One region of the Janthinobacterium sp. UMAB-60 genome, then DNA from elsewhere that is predicted to be linked to it. Evidence: predicted binding sites of a transcription regulator. Region 1 holds the regulator's gene; each other region holds the start of a gene.
What was found. The regulator sigma-54, encoded in region 1, starts transcription at its own class of promoters, with help from an activator protein. The targets are predictions, from matches to a motif close to TGGCANGNAANCTGCTTT.
Positions count from the first base shown of each region.

Region 2: K0F86_RS26875 (beta-propeller fold lactonase family protein) is a predicted target of sigma-54. The motif match lies at 1,375-1,392, and genes of this name have one in related genera.
Region 3: K0F86_RS08365 (EDSAP-1 family PEP-CTERM protein) is a predicted target of sigma-54. The motif match lies at 2,795-2,812, and genes of this name have one in related genera.
Region 4: K0F86_RS11420 (circularly permuted type 2 ATP-grasp protein) is a predicted target of sigma-54. The motif match lies at 2,476-2,493, and genes of this name have one in related genera.

Region 1 covers NZ_LT607495.1:90,383-94,888, reverse strand. Annotated here, with positions in the region: gene K0F86_RS21035 (3-hydroxyisobutyryl-CoA hydrolase) at 1-247, opposite strand, end outside; gene hpf (ribosome hibernation-promoting factor, HPF/YfiA family) at 384-743, opposite strand; gene K0F86_RS21025 (RNA polymerase factor sigma-54) at 813-2,291, opposite strand; gene lptB (LPS export ABC transporter ATP-binding protein) at 2,296-3,051, opposite strand; gene lptA (lipopolysaccharide transport periplasmic protein LptA) at 3,051-3,614, opposite strand; gene lptC (LPS export ABC transporter periplasmic protein LptC) at 3,640-4,251, opposite strand; gene K0F86_RS21005 (HAD family hydrolase) at 4,297-4,506, opposite strand, start outside.
Region 2 covers NZ_LT607510.1:8,792-13,297, reverse strand. Annotated here, with positions in the region: gene K0F86_RS26880 (TonB-dependent receptor) at 1-1,252, opposite strand, end outside; gene K0F86_RS26875 (beta-propeller fold lactonase family protein) at 1,457-2,413, shown strand; gene adh (aldehyde dehydrogenase) at 2,668-4,188, shown strand; gene K0F86_RS26865 (DUF779 domain-containing protein) at 4,242-4,506, shown strand, end outside.
Region 3 covers NZ_LT607485.1:80,471-84,976, reverse strand. Annotated here, with positions in the region: gene K0F86_RS08375 (type II secretion system F family protein) at 1-568, shown strand, start outside; gene K0F86_RS08370 (tetratricopeptide repeat protein) at 580-1,650, shown strand; gene K0F86_RS08365 (EDSAP-1 family PEP-CTERM protein) at 1,715-2,707, opposite strand; gene K0F86_RS08360 (hypothetical protein) at 2,919-3,293, opposite strand; gene K0F86_RS08355 (hypothetical protein) at 3,445-3,756, shown strand; gene K0F86_RS08350 (dodecin) at 3,775-3,981, opposite strand.
Region 4 covers NZ_LT607486.1:323,599-328,104, forward strand. Annotated here, with positions in the region: gene K0F86_RS11410 (transglutaminase family protein) at 1-48, opposite strand, end outside; gene K0F86_RS11415 (alpha-E domain-containing protein) at 48-992, opposite strand; gene K0F86_RS11420 (circularly permuted type 2 ATP-grasp protein) at 986-2,440, opposite strand; gene K0F86_RS11425 (sensor histidine kinase KdpD) at 2,560-3,717, opposite strand; gene K0F86_RS11430 (hypothetical protein) at 3,786-4,506, opposite strand, start outside.

The DNA.
Region 1 (4,506 bases):
CGCTGCCGCCTTGCGGCGTAGCCAGGCCCGCATCGTAAAAGAAACGGATATCGCCACCGGCGCACAGCGCTTTCTCGCTGCTGGAACGGATCACGACGGCGTCCACCTGCGGATCGTCGCGCCAGGCCAGCAAGACGGCACTCAGGGCACGCACCATCTCCAGCGACAGGGAATTGAAGGCTTTCGGACGGTCGAGCACGATGTGTCCGGTGCGGTGGCGGATGGAGGTCTGGACGAAGTTGCTCATGGCAGGCAGGAAAGAAGTGAAAGTGCAAACATTCTAGCGCCTGTGCGGGGAAGATTGCGTTCAACAGGTCCAGGCGCAAAAAAGGGCGCAATGTGCGCCCTTAGTTGATCACAACCGGTTGAAAGTCGCGGGCCAGTTAGGCGGCGGCGAATTCTTCTTCCGAGTTGTCTGGCAGATGCTTGATCGCCTCTTTACCGTGCCCTTGCACTTTGGTTTTGTACTTCATCACTTGCCTGTCCAGCTTGTCGATCAGGGTATCGATTGCGGCATACAGGTCATGCGCCAGGCTTTCCACATAGACGGTTTTGCCACTCAGACGCAGGTTGACTTCGGCCTTTTGACGTTTTTCTTTCTCTTTGAGGTTATCCACGGTCAGAATCACGGCGATATCGATAACTTGATCGAAATGACGTTTCACGCGCTCCAGCTTCGTTTGTACGTATTCACGGATGGCTGGTGTCACTTCGAGATGATGTCCGCTGATGGTGAGATTCATACACACTCCTAAAGATGATCGGGTTCGTGCGGTCCATCCTATCCGGCCCGCAGAGGAACCGAAAAAAACTTACAAACACTTACGCAGGCTCACTGGCGGAATTTTCAACGCTTCCCGGTATTTGGCAACAGTACGTCGCGCAATCACCATGCCTTGTTCCCCCAGCATGTCCGCAATCTTACTGTCGGATAAAGGATTTTTAGGGTCTTCTGCTCCTGTCAGTTGCACGATCAATGCCCGTATCGCCGTCGATGACGCTTCGCCCCCCGCTTCGGTGGCGACGTGGCTACCAAAGAAATATTTCAACTCGAACATGCCGTGCGGGGTCAGCATGTACTTTTGAGTTGTTACCCGCGAGATAGTACTCTCGTGTAAACCCAGTGTATCAGCTATTTCACGGAGCACAAGGGGGCGCATGGCAACGGCCCCATGCGAGAAAAAGTTCTTTTGTCTTTCTACTATCGCCTGCGCCACGCGCAGGATCGTGTCGAAGCGCTGGCGCATATTCTTGATCAGCCACTTGGCTTCCTGCAACTGCGCGCCCATGGCGCCCTCGCCCTTGCCCTGCTTGAGCAGGTTGGCGTACATGGCGTTGACGCGCAGGCGCGGCATGACGTCATTGTTCAGGGTGACTTGCCAGCCATTGCGCGCGCGCTTGACGACGACGTCGGGCACCACGTAATCGGACACGTCCGAGGCAAACACGGCGCCCGGATGCGGATTGCACTGGCGAATCACCGTCTGCGCTTCGCGCAAGTCTTCCTCGTCGCAATCGAGAGCTTTTTTCAGCTTGTTGAAATCGCGCTGGGCAAACCAGGCCAGGTGCTTTTCCACGATGACGAGGGCCATGCGCCGCGTCACCATGGCGACGTGCGGCAAGCGCTTGATTTGCAGCGCCAGGCATTCGGATGCATTGCGCGCGCCCACGCCCGGCGGATCGAAACTTTGCAGCAGGGACAAGGCCGTGCGCATCTCGTCGGCGTCGATTTCCAGCTCTTCCGGCAGGCGCGCCAGGATGTCGTCGAGCGACTCTTCCAGGTAGCCATTGTCGTCGAGCGCGTCGATGATCAGCTCGACCAGCGCGCGGTCGCGCAATTCGAGCACCGTCACGCGCATCTGCTCCATCAGGTGTTCGCGCAGGGTGCAGTGATGGGCCTCCAGTTGCGGACGCGAATCTTCGTCGTCGGGCGCCTTGCCCCGGCTCGCCTCGCTCCAGTCGCTGTCGCCGCCGTCCGCGGCGGCCGGGCTGTCACCCGCCTCGCCGTCAAAGGTTTCCGCTTCGGCTGGCGCCGCGGGCGCCTCCTGGCCTGGCGGCTGGGGCGGCGCTTCGGCCGGCGCGGCCGTGGAACTCAGGGCCCCGTCGGACAGCAGGCGCAGCGAACGGTCGAGCGGATCGTCGAGGCGCTCGAGCAAGGGATTGTCCGTCAGCAGTTGCTCGAGTTCCTGGTGCAATTCCAGGGTAGACAATTGCAGCAGGCGTATCGATTGCTGCAACTGCGGCGTCAGTGCCAGGTGCTGCGAGGTGCGCAGCTGCAATGATTGTTTCATTGGCTCACATGCGGAAGTGTTCGCCCAGATAGACCCGGCGTACCGACTCGTTCGCGATGATGTCGTCGGGGCGTCCCGACGCCAGCACCGAGCCCTGGTTGATGATGTAGGCACGGTCGCAGATACCCAGCGTCTCGCGCACATTATGATCGGTGATCAGCACGCCGATATTGCGCTCCTTCAAGAAGCGCACGATGCGCTGGATCTCGATCACGGCGATGGGGTCGACACCGGCGAACGGCTCGTCGAGCAGCACGAAACGCGGGTCGGTGGCCAGCGCGCGGGCGATTTCCACACGGCGGCGCTCGCCGCCCGACAAGGACAGCGCCTGGTTCTCGCGCAACTTTTCAATTTGCAAGTCGGCCAGCAATTTATCCAGGCGCTCTTCGATCTCGGCCTTCTTCAGGGGACGGCCTTCGACGGTCTGGATTTCCAGCACGGCGCGGATATTGTCTTCCACCGTCAGCTTGCGGAAGACGGACGCTTCCTGCGGCAGATACGACAGGCCCATCTGCGCGCGGCGGTGGATCGGCAGGCGGGAAATGTCCACGCCGCTGATATCGATGCTGCCGCCGTCCGACGGCACCAGGCCGACGATCATGTAGAACGAGGTGGTCTTGCCGGCGCCGTTCGGGCCCAGCAAGCCCACCACTTCGCCGCATTCGACTTGCAGCGAGACATCATGCACGACTTGCCGCTTGCCATAGGTTTTTTGCAGCCCGCGAACGATCAGGGTGCTGCCGCAACGTGTATTGTCCATTAGTTCTTTCCTGGCGCGGGCGTGGCCGGCGTCTTGGGCTTCGGCTGGATCACCATGCGCACGCTGCCGCCATCCGGCGTGCTGGTGCCGCTGTCGGAATTTTCCATTTTGAATACTTCCTTGCGGCTGTCATACGAGATGAAGGCGCCGTTGGCCACGTCGGTCACTTTCGTGCCTTCCAGGCGCGTCAGCTTGGCCTTGGAAAACAGTTTCACCACTTCCGTCTTGTTGTCGTATTCCACGCGCTCCGCCTCGCCTTCGACCCACAGGTCGCCCGCGCCATCGCGCTTCTGGCGGAAGGTGGCCAGCTTGCCGGGATCGGCCCAGAACGTGATGAACTGGTAGCCTTGCGGGTCTTCCGTGATCAGGGCCCGGCCCGCCTTCATGGTCAGCGTCCCTTTCACCAGCACGACATCGCCCGTCAGCGTGCGCACCTGCTTGACGTCATCGACGTGGCCGCTACGTGCCGTGATGACGGCTTCCTTCTCGGAATCGGCCTTTTCGGCATGCGCCACGCCCATCACGGCCAGAGAAAATACGGTCAACAGCAAGATATTCTTCATAGTATGGTTTCCTTGTTTCATTCTGTCATTTTGCCGCCGCGGCCGGGCGCGGTTTCGGCGGGAGGACCATGCGCAGCGCATTCTGCACTTCCACCACGCCGGTGGCGTTATTGGCCTTCATGCCGATGCCATTGATGCGCGAGGCGCCCGTCAGGATATCGACAGGCACGTCCGTTTCCATTCTTTCCTCATCCGGGAATACCGTCAGCGCTTCCGTCCTGACTGTCAGGTTCTGCGCCTTCGGACTGGCCACGCGGTCGATCACGACTTTGCGGTACAGTTGCAGCCGGGTATTGTCCTGGTCGATATGCGCCAGTTCCGCATTCATGTTCATCGGCGGCATGCCTGGCGTGAGCTTGCGCACGAAAGGCTGGTCGATATCGGATGAATCGTCGAGCGGGTAATGCGTGAGCTTGGTGCCCGAGACGATATAGCTGGGCTTGCCCGTCAAGTCCATGCGCACCAGGCTGAAATTGGTGATGAAATAATCTGGCTCATCGAGATGCTTGCTGGCCGTGATGTTCTGGGCATTCTTGTTCATCACTTCCAGCAGCCAGAAGCTGGCCAGCGCAAAGACGATGGCCCCCAGCACGGTAAAAATCATGCGCCAGCGATGGGCGCCTCCTGGCTTACGCATAGGGTTTCACTCTTTCAAATCGCACTGGCGGCGAGGCGATGCGCCTCACTCCAGGAACGGCGCCATGACGCGCGCATAGTTATCCTGGGCGCGCAGCAGGAATTCGCAGATCTCGCGCACGGCGCCACGGCCGCCGCCGGCCTGCGTCACATAGTGCGCCAGGTCCAGCGCTTCCGGACGCCCGCCCGGCACGCTGACGGCAAAGCCCACGCGGCGCAGGATGGGCGCATCGATGACATCGTCGCCGATATAGCC
Region 2 (4,506 bases), on a different contig from region 1:
GGAGATACGGATCGAGGCTGGAGACGACATCCTGCTCGTCGCGGCGCAGCTTGCCCTTTACGCCGAAGCTATTGCCGATGAAGTTTTCATAGCCGGTGCGGTCATCGCTGGAGCGGCCGTAATCGATGCCGATGGTGGTGCTCAGTTTGCCGCCAGCCAGCTGGTTCACGTGCAGCCAGTTGGTGTCGATGCCGTAGAACTGACGCTGGAAGTCGACCACGCCGCCCGAATGGCTGGCCGGCGCCTGGAAACCCTTGGTAAAGGCCTGGTACTGGATCACGTCGCGGTTGCCGCCATACACCATCACATGCAGGCGGTCATCGCCGAATGATTGCTCGTAGGTGGCGCCGATTTGCTGGTGGTCGATGCTTTTGCGCGTGTTGTAGCGTTCGGCCAGGGTGCGTTTCGGGTTTTGCGTGTCGCTCGCATCGATTTCGCCGGCGCGCGGGTCGCGGGCAAACGTGGCCCAGGTGGCGCCCAGCGGATCTTGCGTGTTGCCCTGGTGCAGGCTGTTGGCGACGATGGTCAGCTTGCTGTCCGCATTGGGCTTGACGGAGATCTTGCCGAACGCCTGTTCGCGCGTGGCGGCGCTGTGGTCGCGGAAGCCATCCGTGCGGAAGCGCGAACCATCGAGCACGTAGCCGATGCCGCCTGCCTGGCCCTGCGCCGTCAGGTCCACTTTGCTGGTGCCGTAGCTGCCGCCCGTCACATTCAATTCGACGGATGGGGGATTTTGCCCATCCCTGGAAAACAGCTGGATCACGCCGCCCGAATGGTTGCCATAGATGGCCGAGAACGGTCCGCGCAGCACTTCGATGCGCTCGGCCGTATCGAGGTTGAAGGTGGCGGCCTGGCCTTGGCCATCGGGCATGCTGGCAGGAATGCCATCGCTGATCAGTTTGACGCCGCGCACGCCGAAGGCCGAGCGGGCGCCGAAGCCGCGCGACGAGATCTGCAAGTCTTGCGCGTAGTTCTGGCGGTTTTGCACGACCAGGCCCGGCACGGCGGCCAGCGCTTCCGACGCGTTGACGCGGATCTGCCCATCCTGGATGCGGGCGCTGTCGACCACGTCGATCGAGGCCGGCACTTCCTGGCTGGGATGGGCGATGCGGCTGCCGCTGACGACCACCGTATCCATGAGTTGCCCAGTGGCCAGGTCAGCTGCCTCGGCGGCGAAAACTTGGGGGGCGAGGGTGGCGCTGCCGGCGACAAACAGGCTGGCGATGGTGTTCAAGCGGAAACGATGCTGCATGCGGGTTCTCCAATGTGAATAAAAGCCTGCTTGGTCGCGTGCGCGGCGCAGGTCTGCATAGTTGTATCAAGCAATATGCCTGCCATGTCTCCATTGGTGGGCGGAAATTATACGCGTGTCCGTGGCACGGCGTTTGCATGCAGCAATGATCAGAGGCGCCGCTACCGCGCGCTTTTCCTGTGTTTTGCCATTAAAAAGGTGATTATGCCCAACTTATTCTCGCGCTTGCGCCAGGTGTGCTGGCTGCTGCCGGCGCTCGCCAGCACCGCCCTCCAGGCCGCTCCTTTTGCCTATGTCCCTAATGAAAAATCGGGCACCTTGAGCGTGATCGACACGGCGACCGACCAGGTGGTGCGCCAGATCGCGGCAGGCAAGCGTCCGCGCGGCATCGCCGCCGACCCGACAGGACGGCAATTGTTTGTCACGGACGCCGCCAGCAGCGCCTTGTTGCTGATCGATAACGCGACCGGCACGCCCGTGCGCACGGTGGCGCTGGGCAAGTCGCCCGAAGGCGTCAGCGCCTCACAGGACGGTCGCTACGTGGCCGTGGCCGTCGAGGAAAACAATAGCGTGACCTTGCTCGATGGCCAGACGGGCGTCTTGCTCGCCGATATCAAGGTGCAAGGGCGCAACCCGGAACATGCCGTGTTCAGCCCGGATGGGCGCTGGCTGCTGGTCAGTGCGGAAGAGGCCGAGCAAGTCGATGTCATTGATGTGGCGCAACGCCGCCAGGTGGCGTCCATCGCCGTGGGACTGCGTCCGCGCGGCATCGGTTTCAGTCCGGACTCGGGCCGCGCCTATGTGGCGTGCGAACTGGTCAACGCCGTCTACGTGATCGACATGGCCGCGCGCAAGGCCGTCGCCACCGTTCCTGCAGGCAAGAATGCCAACGGCATCGTGGTCCACCCCGGCGGCAAGCAGGTGTATGTCTCGAATGGCGCGGATGGCACGGTGATGGTGATCGATACGGCCAGCAACGAGGTCACGGCCACCATTGCCGTCGGCAAGCGCCCGTGGAACATGGCCATCACGCCCGATGGCAGCAAGCTGTACGTGGCCAATGGCCGCTCGAACAGCGTTTCCGTCATCGATACGGCCAGCGCGCGCAAGGTGGCCGATATTGCCGTGGGCGAATTGCCATGGGGCGTGGTGATCCGTTAGGCAAGCTGGAACAAGTGTTCCAGTCTGGTACACCTGTTCCATTGTGCAGCGGCGATGGCGCGCTACGGCAGCAATTGAACCCGCCGATATCGCGACCAGGCCCTTGCAACAGAGGTAAAACCCGCTAAGTTGGGTAGGGGGACAGCGAGCTGGCACGGCATTTGCGGAAGACTCCGTGTACTCACCCCATCTGTACCAGGACGTTTGATTTTAATTAAAGCAATTCCATTCTAATTAACCCGATAGAGGACGACATGAATCTCGCAGACATCAGCAAACTGGGCGTAGCCAATCCCTTCAAACAACGCTATGACAATTACATCGGCGGTCAGTTCGTTGCCCCAGTAAAAGGTGAATACTTTCCTAACATCACGCCGATCACGGGCTTGCCGTTTTGCGAAATCGCCCGTTCCACGGCGGAAGATGTCGAGCTGGCGCTGGATGCCGCGCATGCCGCCAAGGATGCCTGGGGCAAGACTTCACCTGCCGAGCGCGCCAATATCCTGAACCGCATCGCCGACCGCATCGAACAGAACCTGAGCCTGATCGCCACGGCGGAAACCATCGATAACGGCAAGCCGATCCGTGAAACGATGAATGCCGACATTCCGCTGGCCATCGACCATTTCCGTTACTTCGCCGGCTGCATCCGCGCGCAGGAAGGTTCCGTCGCGCAAATCGACGCGGAAACCTATGCCTATCACTATCACGAGCCGCTGGGCGTCGTGGGCCAGATCATCCCGTGGAATTTCCCGATTCTGATGGCCGTGTGGAAACTGGCGCCAGCTCTGGCCGCCGGCAATTGCGTCGTCCTGAAACCGGCCGAGCAAACCCCCGCGTCCATCATGGTGTTGATCGAGCTGATCGGCGACTTGCTGCCGCCGGGCGTGTTGAACATCATCAACGGTTTCGGCCTGGAAGCGGGCAAGCCGCTGGCGTCGAGCAAGCGCATCGCCAAGATCGCCTTTACGGGCGAAACGGGCACGGGCCGCCTGATCATGGGTTACGCGGCGCAAAACCTGATTCCCGTCACCCTGGAGCTGGGCGGCAAGTCGCCGAACATCTTCTTTGAAGACGTGATGGATGCCGATGATGATTATTTCGACAAGTGCCTGGAAGGCTTTACCATGTTTGCGCTGAATCAAGGCGAGGTGTGCACTTGCCCATCGCGCGTGCTGATCCAGGAATCGATCTACGAGAAATTCATCGAACGGGCCTTGAAGCGCGTGGCCGCCATCAAGCAGGGCAACCCGCTCGACTCGTCCACCATGATCGGCGCCCAGGCGTCGCAGGAGCAACTGGAAAAAATCCTGTCCTACCTCGACATCGGTCGCCAGGAAGGCGCCGAAGTGCTGGCTGGCGGCGAGCGCCATACGCAGGCAGGCGACCTGGAGGGCGGCTACTACGTGCGTCCGACGGTGTTCAAGGGCAATAACAAGATGCGCATCTTCCAGGAAGAGATTTTTGGGCCCGTCGTGTCCGTGACCACCTTCAAGGATGAGGCCGAAGCGCTGGCGATTGCCAACGATACCTTGTACGGCCTGGGTGCCGGCTTGTGGACGCGTGACGGCTCGCGCGCCTTCCGCATGGGGCGCGCCATCCAGGCGGGCCGCGTATGGACCAATTGCTATCACCTGTATCCGGCCCACGCCGCGTTTGGTGGCTACAAGCAATCGGGTATCGGCCGTGAAAACCACAAGATGATGCTCGACCACTACCAGCAAACGAAGAACTTGCTGGTGAGCTATAGCCCGAAAGCGCTGGGCTTCTTCTAAACCGGCAACAGGCGCCACACCTGTAGTCCAGGCGCGGCGCAGAAAGGGATGCCATGAGTGCAGCAATTGCCCGGGTGGTCGCCACCGATGCAGCGCTGGAAATGATGGACAAGTTGCGTCAGCGTCACGGCCCGTTGATGTTTTTCCAGTCGGGCGGCTGCTGCGACGGCAGTGCGCCCATGTGCTATGCGCTGGGCGAGTTCGATGTCAGCGACACCGATGTTTATCTCGGCAACTTGAATGGCACACCGTTTTACATGGGACTCGAGCAATTCGAGTACTGGGAGCATACCCAGTTGATTATCGATGTGGTCGATG
Region 3 (4,506 bases), on a different contig from region 1:
GCGCAGCGTGCTGCTGTTGCTGCTGTGCGTCAGCGCCACCATCGGCTATTACCTGCCGAACCTGGTGCTGGCCAGCACGGCCAAGCGGCGCCAGCGCGACATCTTTGAAAATATCCCCGATGCGCTCGACTTGCTGACCGTGTGCGTGGAAGCGGGCCTGAGCCTGGAGCGCGCGCTGGTCAAGGTATCGGGTGAGATCCACATCAAAAGCGTGGTGCTGGCGCAGGAATTGCAACTGGTGCTGATGGAAATGCGCGCCGGCTTTTCCAAGGAAAAGGCGCTGCGCAACCTGGCCCTGCGCAGCGGCGTGGAAGATGTCGACACCCTGGTCGCCATGCTGATTCAATCGGAACGTTTCGGCACCAGCATGGGCGATTCATTGCGCGTGCATTCGGAAAACCTGCGCGGCAAGCGCAGCCTGCTGGCCGAGGAGGCGGCGGCGAAGATCGCGTTAAAACTGCTGTTCCCGCTGATCTTTTGCGTCTTTCCCACCCTGATGCTGGTGCTCATGGGGCCGGCCGTGATCGAAGTCTATCGCGTGCTCGTGCCGGCCATGGCCAGCCGCTGAAAGGAGTCACCATGCGCTTGACGCTCTCCCGCCTGGCCGCCGCCTGTGCCTGCCTTGGACTGGCCGCCTGTACCACGCAACTGGCCCAGGCACCGGTGCCGGCGTGGCCTGACGCCGATGCCGCCTATGTCGCGGGGCGCCAGCATTTCGAGCGGGGCGACCTGCCCGCCGCGCAGGCGGCCTATGAACAGGCGCTGCGCCATGCGCCGCGCCACGTGAATGCGCGCAACGGCCTGGCCGTGCTGCATGCGCAGCGGGGCGAGCACGCCGCCGCCATCGCCCAGTGGCAGGCACTGACGCAGGAAACGGGTATGGCGCTGCCGCAGCAGGCCTATCTGTTCAGCAATCTGGGCCATGCCTATTATCTGAGCGGGCGCGACGCGCAAGCGTTGACTGCGCTGGAACAGGCGTGCCTGCTCGATCCGTTCAATGCGCTGGCCTGGCAGCATCTGGCGCAGGTGCTGGAGCGCCTGGGACAGCACGAGCGCGCCGCCCTCATGCGGCGCCAGGCGCTGAGCCTGCAGGAACATGACTTGCGGCGCGACCTGGCGGTCTTGCGCGGCGAGGCGGCGCCGAAGGTTGTGCCCGTGCCCGCGCCGCTGCCGGAGGCGCCCGCCATGGCGCGCGTGGAGATCACGCAGAGCGATGGCATGGCCCAGCTGCAGCGTGTGCCAGCGACGGCGACGGCGCGCAGCGTACCCGCCGCAGTGCCCGAGCGGCCCATGCCGGCGGCGGTCGCGCCGCGCCCGCGCCTGGAAATTGTGAATGGCAACGGCGTGCCGGGCATGGCCGCCGCGCTGGCGCGCAGCCTGGCCGTCGCTCCCGTGCAAGTGGTGCGCCTGGCCAATGAAACCAGCTTCCAGGTGGCGCGCACGCGCGTCGAATACCGGCCCGCGCAAGAGCAGGCGGCGCGTCAGCTAGCCCGCCAGCTTGGGACGCAGGTGCAGACCCAGGCCGCCGACTGCCCGGCCAGCGAGCTGCGCCTGGTACTGGGGCGCGACCTGAGCGATCCGGCCATGCTGCACCGCTATTATCTGCAGCAGTTGCAACTGGCGCGCCAGGCACTGGCGCGGCTCGGTTAAAACGCCGCTGTGGAGGCAAAAAAAACGGCGCCCATGAGGCGCCGCGTGTTTTGCATGCTGCTGATTACTTCGACTGGCGCCGGCGCGTGAACGCCAGGGCCGCCAGTCCCGTGCCCAACAGGAACAGCGTGCCTGGCTCAGGGACGACCAGGGGATCGATGACGACGATATCGGTGCGCGTGGACTTGGAGAAATTCAAGGTATAGCTGCCGGCGGGCATGGCGAAATTCGAGGTCAGGGAAAACATCGCAAAGCCATTCGTGAAGGCGCGCCCGGTGGCCGGGTCGTTGGTGCCGGCCGTCATGTTCAGGCTGAACGGGTCGAGGCTGCCGGCGCCATGGTTGCCGTTGATATCGCTGCCATTGTTCGGGTTGCCGTCGGGAGCGAACTGGAAGATCACGCCATCGACGTTCGCGTTCGACAGGCAGCCGGCGGGGCTGGCGGCATTGCACGAGATATTGAAGATATCCATGATCGACACGTTCGACTTGTCGCCCATGGTCGTCACGCTGGTGCGCAAGTCGCGCCGTCCCATGAAGCTGAAGGTGATGAAGCCGGCGCTCGACAGGGTCAGATTGATGGAACCGGTGAGCGTGTCGCCGGCCGTGGCCGTGGCGGCACCGACCGTGTTGCGCTGTGCTTCCGCAACAGCGCTCACGGTGGAGCCGGTGGCCGTGAGCATATTGCCGAAGGAGTGCGCATCGCCGCGCGCGAATTCCAGGGTGGAGCTGGGACTGGGTGCGTAGCGGTTTTGCGGCAAGCCGCTGCAGCCGCTCCCCGAACACACTTGCAGCACGTCGGCGTTGGCGGCCGGCCCCGTATTGACGGCGCGCGGATTGACGGCCGCGCCACCTTCGAAGAAGGCGCTGTCGCTGGCATTGCGGTTGGCGCCGGCCAGCGACAAGCTGCCGGCACTGGTGGTGATGCGGAAATTGTTCAACTCATTGACGGCCAGGCCGTACGCGCCGGCCTGCGCCTGGCCGCTGGCCAGCAGGCTTGCCGCCGCCAGTGCGCCTAGCCAGCCCAGGGTCTTGCTTCGTGTGTGATCGACGTTCATCGCAGCCTCTTATCGTAGTCAGTCTCGGAAAATCCGGGGGACAAAGAATCCAGAATGACTTGCCTGGATTCATCTCGTAGACAGGGATAAGCAGCTTGCGTGCCATATAAAAAAAGCTTATTTAATCAAATACTTGCCTAAAGCGGGCTGAGCTGGAAGAGGTCAACTGTAAGAAAGGCCGACGCCGCTTGGCGGGCGGCGTCGGCCAGCCTCAGGTACCACGGTGATAGCCCAGGTGGCCACCCGAATTGCTTGCGCAACCGCAACCGATGCGCGCCACTTCCTCGCCTTCCGTCAATTTCCAGTTGGTAATGGTCGTGTGCTGCCAATCGATGTCGCTTTTCTTGACAGGTTTGACCGTCAAGGTGCGTTGCGCCACATCCGTGTATTCCATCAGCTCTTCGTCGTCGGCGATGTCGAAATGGCGGTGGATCAGGGAAATGCCGAAGCGGTCGAGTGCGCCATAGCGCTGCAGCACGTCGCGCAATTCACGAAAGCAGGCCAGATCCGCGGGCAGCAGCGGGTCGACGGCGGAAATATCGGCAACGGGTTGCCATTGCATGGCATGGATGTTCAGGCTGTGCATGATAGGCTCCTGTGCCCCGTGATGAGTGGCCCAGGCTGCCGGAGGGGCGCCGGCACGCCTGGCGAAATACCCATCGTGGCCGCAAAGCCGGTGCGGCGCTTGCGCCAGATCAAAGGTGCGGCACATCGCGCCACGCCCGGTAAAATAGGCCATGGCAAACAAAACTCCCACTTTCCCCGGCGCACGCACGGGCCGCGGCCAGGTCCTGGCCGTGCTGCTGTCGAACCGCGACCAGTCCGGCGCCGAACCGCTGCAAGGCCGCGTCTCCCTGGCCGCCATCGTGAAAGCGCTGAAACGCAAGTACCACTGGCCCATCGAGACGCACAGTTTCCCCGCGAATACGCAGGATGGCCGCGCCAGTTGGGCAACGGTATATAGCTTGCCGGAAAAGGTGATCGAGGCCGCGCTGGAGGCCGGCGGCCGTGAGTGGCTGGAGAGCCGGGCAGTGGCCGGGCGGCGGTGATGAACGCGCCGCTTTGCGTTATTCCAGTCGGAAGCCGACCTTCAGCGTGACCTGGAAGTGCGCCACCTTGCCATCGACGATATGGCCGCGCGATTCCGTCACTTCATACCAGTCCATATGCTTGACCGTCAGCGCCGCCTTGGCAATGGCATCGCGTATCGCCTGATCGCTGCTCTCGGTCGATGTGCCGACCAGCTCGATCAGCTTGTAAGTGTGTGCGGACATGATGTTTCCCCAGTAGGCAAGCCAGACATCGGGAGCCTGCTTTGCGCAGGCATGTGCTCATCTTGCGCCTAAACGTGCTGATAGTCATTGCGCGGTGCAGCAATGCGATTGCGAATCTGGCGAAGGCTGCCATCATGCTGGCAACATTGCTGTCGGTTAAAACCGGGACTTCAGTTGGTCTTGTCGGCGTGTGGGTGGAGATAGTCCGCGTTGCGTCCCACGCTATGCGCTCACTTCGGGTCGCGATGAGCGTCAATGGCGCCAGGAGCATCCTGCAGGCGCCTGGGAAGAAAAAAGGTTAGCTACACAACTAAATTGGTAGTCGTTTGAAGGCACCCTTCGTGAACTTCGATGCATTCAGCCCGGCTTTGATCTCTGAAAAAGGCGGGTCTCCGCAAGGACGGTGCACACGAAACACCCCGCTCTCCACCAATTGCGACAATGTTGCCGCAGGCTCCAGTCGAGTATGCTTGTAGGCGATGTGACTGCGATGCTCTACGAAAGGATGGCTTCCGACCTGAAGCT
Region 4 (4,506 bases), on a different contig from region 1:
CGGCGCGCTATAGGCGTAATGGGTTTCGTGGCGGATGGTGAGCTGCATCAGGCCGCCAGGGGAACGAGGAAGTCGCGGCTGACGCGGTTGCCCAGCTCATAGATGTTTTCCAGAAACTCCGTCAGGGTATGGTGCAAACCGGCCTTCATGATGTCGTCGATATGGCCGAATTTCAGCTCCGCATGCAATTTCCCGGCAAAACGCTCCGTATCGGCCGACACATCGTTGCGGATATGTTTCAAATTTTCCACCACGTCATCCATGCAGGCCAGCAGGGAACGCGGCATGTCGCCGCGCAGCATCAGCAATTGCGCCACCCGTTCCGGGGTAATCACGTCGCGGTACACCTTGCGGTAGATTTCGAAGCCGGACACCGAGCGCAGCAGGGCCGCCCAGTAGTAAAAGTCGCGCTGGGTGATGTCTTTCGACGTGTCGCGCGCGCCGTGGAACTTCACGTCGAGGATGCGCGCCGTGTTGTCGGCTCGTTCAAGAAAAGTGCCGAGGCGGATGAAGTGGATCGCTTCGTCCTTGAGCATGGTGCCCAAAGTCACGCCGCGCGACAGGTGCGAGCGGTACTTGACCCATTCGAAGAAGGCGCTGGGGTCCGTTTCCAGCAGATTACTTTTCAAACGTTTCTGCATGTCGAGCCAGGTGGCGTTCTGGATTTCCCACACTTCCGTCGTCAACGTCCCCCGCACGGCGCGGGCGTTTTCACGCGCGCCCGTCAGGCAGGCGAGGATCGAGGACGGGTTGTTCGGGTCGCGCACCATGAAGTCGAGCACGTCGCGCGTGTGGAAGCGGCCATATTTGTGGTCGTACGCGCTTTGCAGCTCGGAAATACCCAGGGTGGCGCGCCAGCCCTGTTCCGCATCGTGCTCGGACTGCGGCAGCATGGACGTTTGCATGTTGACGTCGAGCATGCGCGCCGTGTTTTCCGCCCGCTCCGTGTAGCGGGCCATCCAGAATAAATGATCGGCAGTGCGGCTCAGCATGTTTTTTCTCCTGCAAAAGCGGATGTCTCTTCCAGTACCCAGGTATCCTTGGTGCCGCCCCCTTGCGAGGAGTTGACCACCAGCGAGCCTTCGCCCAGCGCCACGCGGGTCAGGCCACCCGGTACCATGGAAATCGTCTTGCCAGACAGCACGAACGGACGCAAATCGATGTGGCGCGGCGCGATGCCGGCATCCACATACGTGGGACAGGCGGACAGGGCGAGTGTCGGCTGGGCGATGTAGCCGCCCGGATTGGCCAGCAGGCGCTGGCGGAAATCCTCGATCTGCGCGGCGCTCGACGCCAGCCCCACCAGCATGCCGTAGCCGCCCGCGCCATGCACTTCCTTGACGACGAGTTTCGCCAGGTTCGCCAGCACGTAGGACAGGTCGGCGCTCTTGCGGCACTGGTAGGTTGGCACGTTGTTCAATATCGGCTCCTGCGACAGGTAGAATTTGATCATGTCGGGCACGAAAGGGTAGATCGACTTGTCGTCGGCCACGCCCGTGCCGATGGCGTTCGCCAGGGTCACCCTGCCGGCGCGGTACACGGACAGCAGGCCCGGCACGCCCAGCGAGGAATCGGAGCGGAAGGCCAGCGGGTCGAGGAAATCGTCGTCGACCCTGCGATAAATCACGTCGACTCTCTTCGGCCCGCGCGTGGTGCGCATGTAAACAGAGTTGTCGTTGACAAACAGATCCTTGCCCTCGACCAGTTCCACGCCCATTTGCTGGGCCAGGAACGCGTGCTCGAAATAGGCGGAGTTGTACATGCCCGGCGTCATGACGACGACCGTGGGGTCATCGACGCCCATCGGTGCGACGGAGCGCAGGTTGTCGAGCAGCATGTCCGGGTAATGGTCGACGGGGGCGATGCGGTTGCGGGCGAACAATTCCGGGAACAGCCGCATCATCATCTTGCGGTCTTCCAGCATGTAGGACACGCCGGACGGGACCCGCAGATTGTCTTCCAGTACATAAAATTCGCCCTGGCCGGCGCGCACGATGTCGACGCCGGCGATGTGCGCATAAATGTCGGAGGCGACGGCGATGCCCTGCATTTCCGGGCGGTACTGGGCATTCTTGTAGATTTGCTCGGCGGGAATGATGCCCGCCTTGATGATGTTTTGCTCATGATAAATATCATGAATGAACATGTTCAAGGCTCGCACGCGTTGCACCAGGCCCGTCTGCATCTGCGCCCATTCGGCGGCGGGGATGATGCGGGGGATGGTGTCGAACGGAATCAGGCGTTCCGTGCCGGCATCGTCGCCATACACGGCGAACGTGATGCCCACGCGGCGGAAGGTCAGGTCGGCTTCGGCCCGCTTGCGGGCGATGGTCTCGGGCGATTGCTGTGCCAGCCAGTTGTCGAATTCACGATAGTGTTCACGTACCTTGCTGTCCGTCCCCACCTCATCCGCAGTCATTTCATTGAAAAAATTTGCCATGTTGTGATTTCCCTTGAGCCGTGTTTGTGTATAGCTCAGCAGGAAACGTGCCAACAGGGCGGGCGCGAACAGGTGTAAAGATGACCACTTTTGTGGCACCTTCGCACCGCTTTGGTGCGTCAGGTATCACTGTTGGGGGCGCCGGCGGGCGGGACGAAGGGGCGGCAATCGACGGGCACGTCGAAGATGAAGCTGGTGCCCGTTTCCGGCGCGCTGTCGACGGCGATGCTGCCGCCGTGGCTTTCGGCCACGTTTTGCACGAAGGGCAGGCCGATGCCCCAGCCCGGTGCTGCATTGTCGTTCTCGCGGCGCAGGTAGTCGAAGATGCGTTCCGCCTGGGCCGGCGCGATGGCGTGGCCGCCGTTGTGGACGGTGAGGATCAGGCGTTCGTGCACGGCTTCCACGTGCACATTGACGGGCGCGTCGTCGCCGTACTTGAGGGCATTGCTGAGCAGGTTTTCCAGCGCGCGCCGCAGCGAGTTCTCGCACCACCAGCCGGTGACGGATTGCCCGCTGACCTGGCATTTGCCGGGCCGCTGCAGGTTGACCTGGCCGGCCACGGCGTGCACCAGGGGCAGCACGTCGAACTGGCTCAGCGCCAGCGGCAGCTGCTGGCCCCGGTGATAGCTGAGGCTATCGAGCAATTCTTCGATCATGCTGTCGAGCCGTTTGCTGTGCTCGGCAATCTTGTGCGCCAGCAAGACCACCCGTTCCGGGTCCGCTGGCCGCAGCAGCAACTGGGCGCTGGTGCTGATCACGGCCAGCGGGTTGCGCATGTCGTGCGACAGGCCGGCCGCGATGCGGCGCCGGAAGCCTTCGTGCATGCTGGTAAATTCGCGTATCGATTCGCGGATGCCCACGTCGATCGATGCATTGATCACCTGCCAATCCTTGCGGCGCAGGGTGATGCCGGACGCATGCGCGACGGCGGCGAAGCAGTCGCGGAAGATCTGGTATTCCTGGATCACCTGTTCCGGCCCGTAATTGGTCATGCGCGCCCGTTCATTGCCATGCACGGCGGGCACGTTGCTGTTGCTGGCCGCGTTCTCGCGCGGGTGGCCCGGCGTGAGGGCTTCGGCCAGGTTGTCGAAAAAGGCGGGCAAGGTATTGATGAGTATGGGCGTGAGCAACTGGTCGGCGCCGCGCACGCTGGCGCGCACGCGCAGTTCCCACGCGTTGAGGACGGCGTCGCGCATGGCAAAGAGGCGCTGCGCGCGCGCCAGTGGATGGCGCGCGCTGGCCTGGCGACCCGCATGATGATCCGTGGCAATATTCACCTGAACTCCCTGACAGCAATGGCTATGCTCATCATAGTATGCGCCTAATCCGCCGTCAGGAAAATGCCTTATTGACCAGTGTCGGCCTGCCGCAAGGCCGCATACAGGCGGGAAAGCGAGGCTGACCATTCGGCCAGCGAAAAGTTCTGTGGGTCGTCATGACCGTTCGCAAAGCCCGTATCGAGCACGGCGTGGAAGGCGGGGATCAGCCACGTGCCCTTGCGCACGCTGGCGGCGATATACAGCAGGGCCAGCCTGTCGTACTGCGCGGGCGTAAAGCCGGGATCGGGCGCCAGCCCATCGTTGCCCTTGCCGCCGCCGGGCACGGAATGGCGCGGCTGCACCAGTTCCACGTGCAGGAACAGGCCCGTCAGCGACGGCTTGTCCTTTTCCAGCTTGCTGGCGTAGCCGGGCGTGCCAAAGTCGCGCACGGCCAAGGAATCGCCGAGTCGGTTCACGTAGACATGGCCTTTCGGCCCGCCACCGAGCGCCGGATTGCGCAAGCTGAAATCGTTGAAATCCCAGCTGGCGTCGTTGATGTGGTCGGGAATGGATTCCGCCAGGAAATTCGGGTAGCTGGTGTCGTGGATGACGAAATAGCGGGCCATGGGCGCCGCCAGCCGGCCCACGGCGCGCGACAATGGCGCGTCGATTGGGCCGCCCACGTCCGCTTCGCTGATCGATTGCTGCGCCAGCCAGGCGCGCAGGCGGGCCGGGGCGAGGTCCGTGCGCTGGCCGATGCGGGCGTCGAGAAAGTCCGGCAGCGGGGCGCTGTCGCCCAGGCGCGCA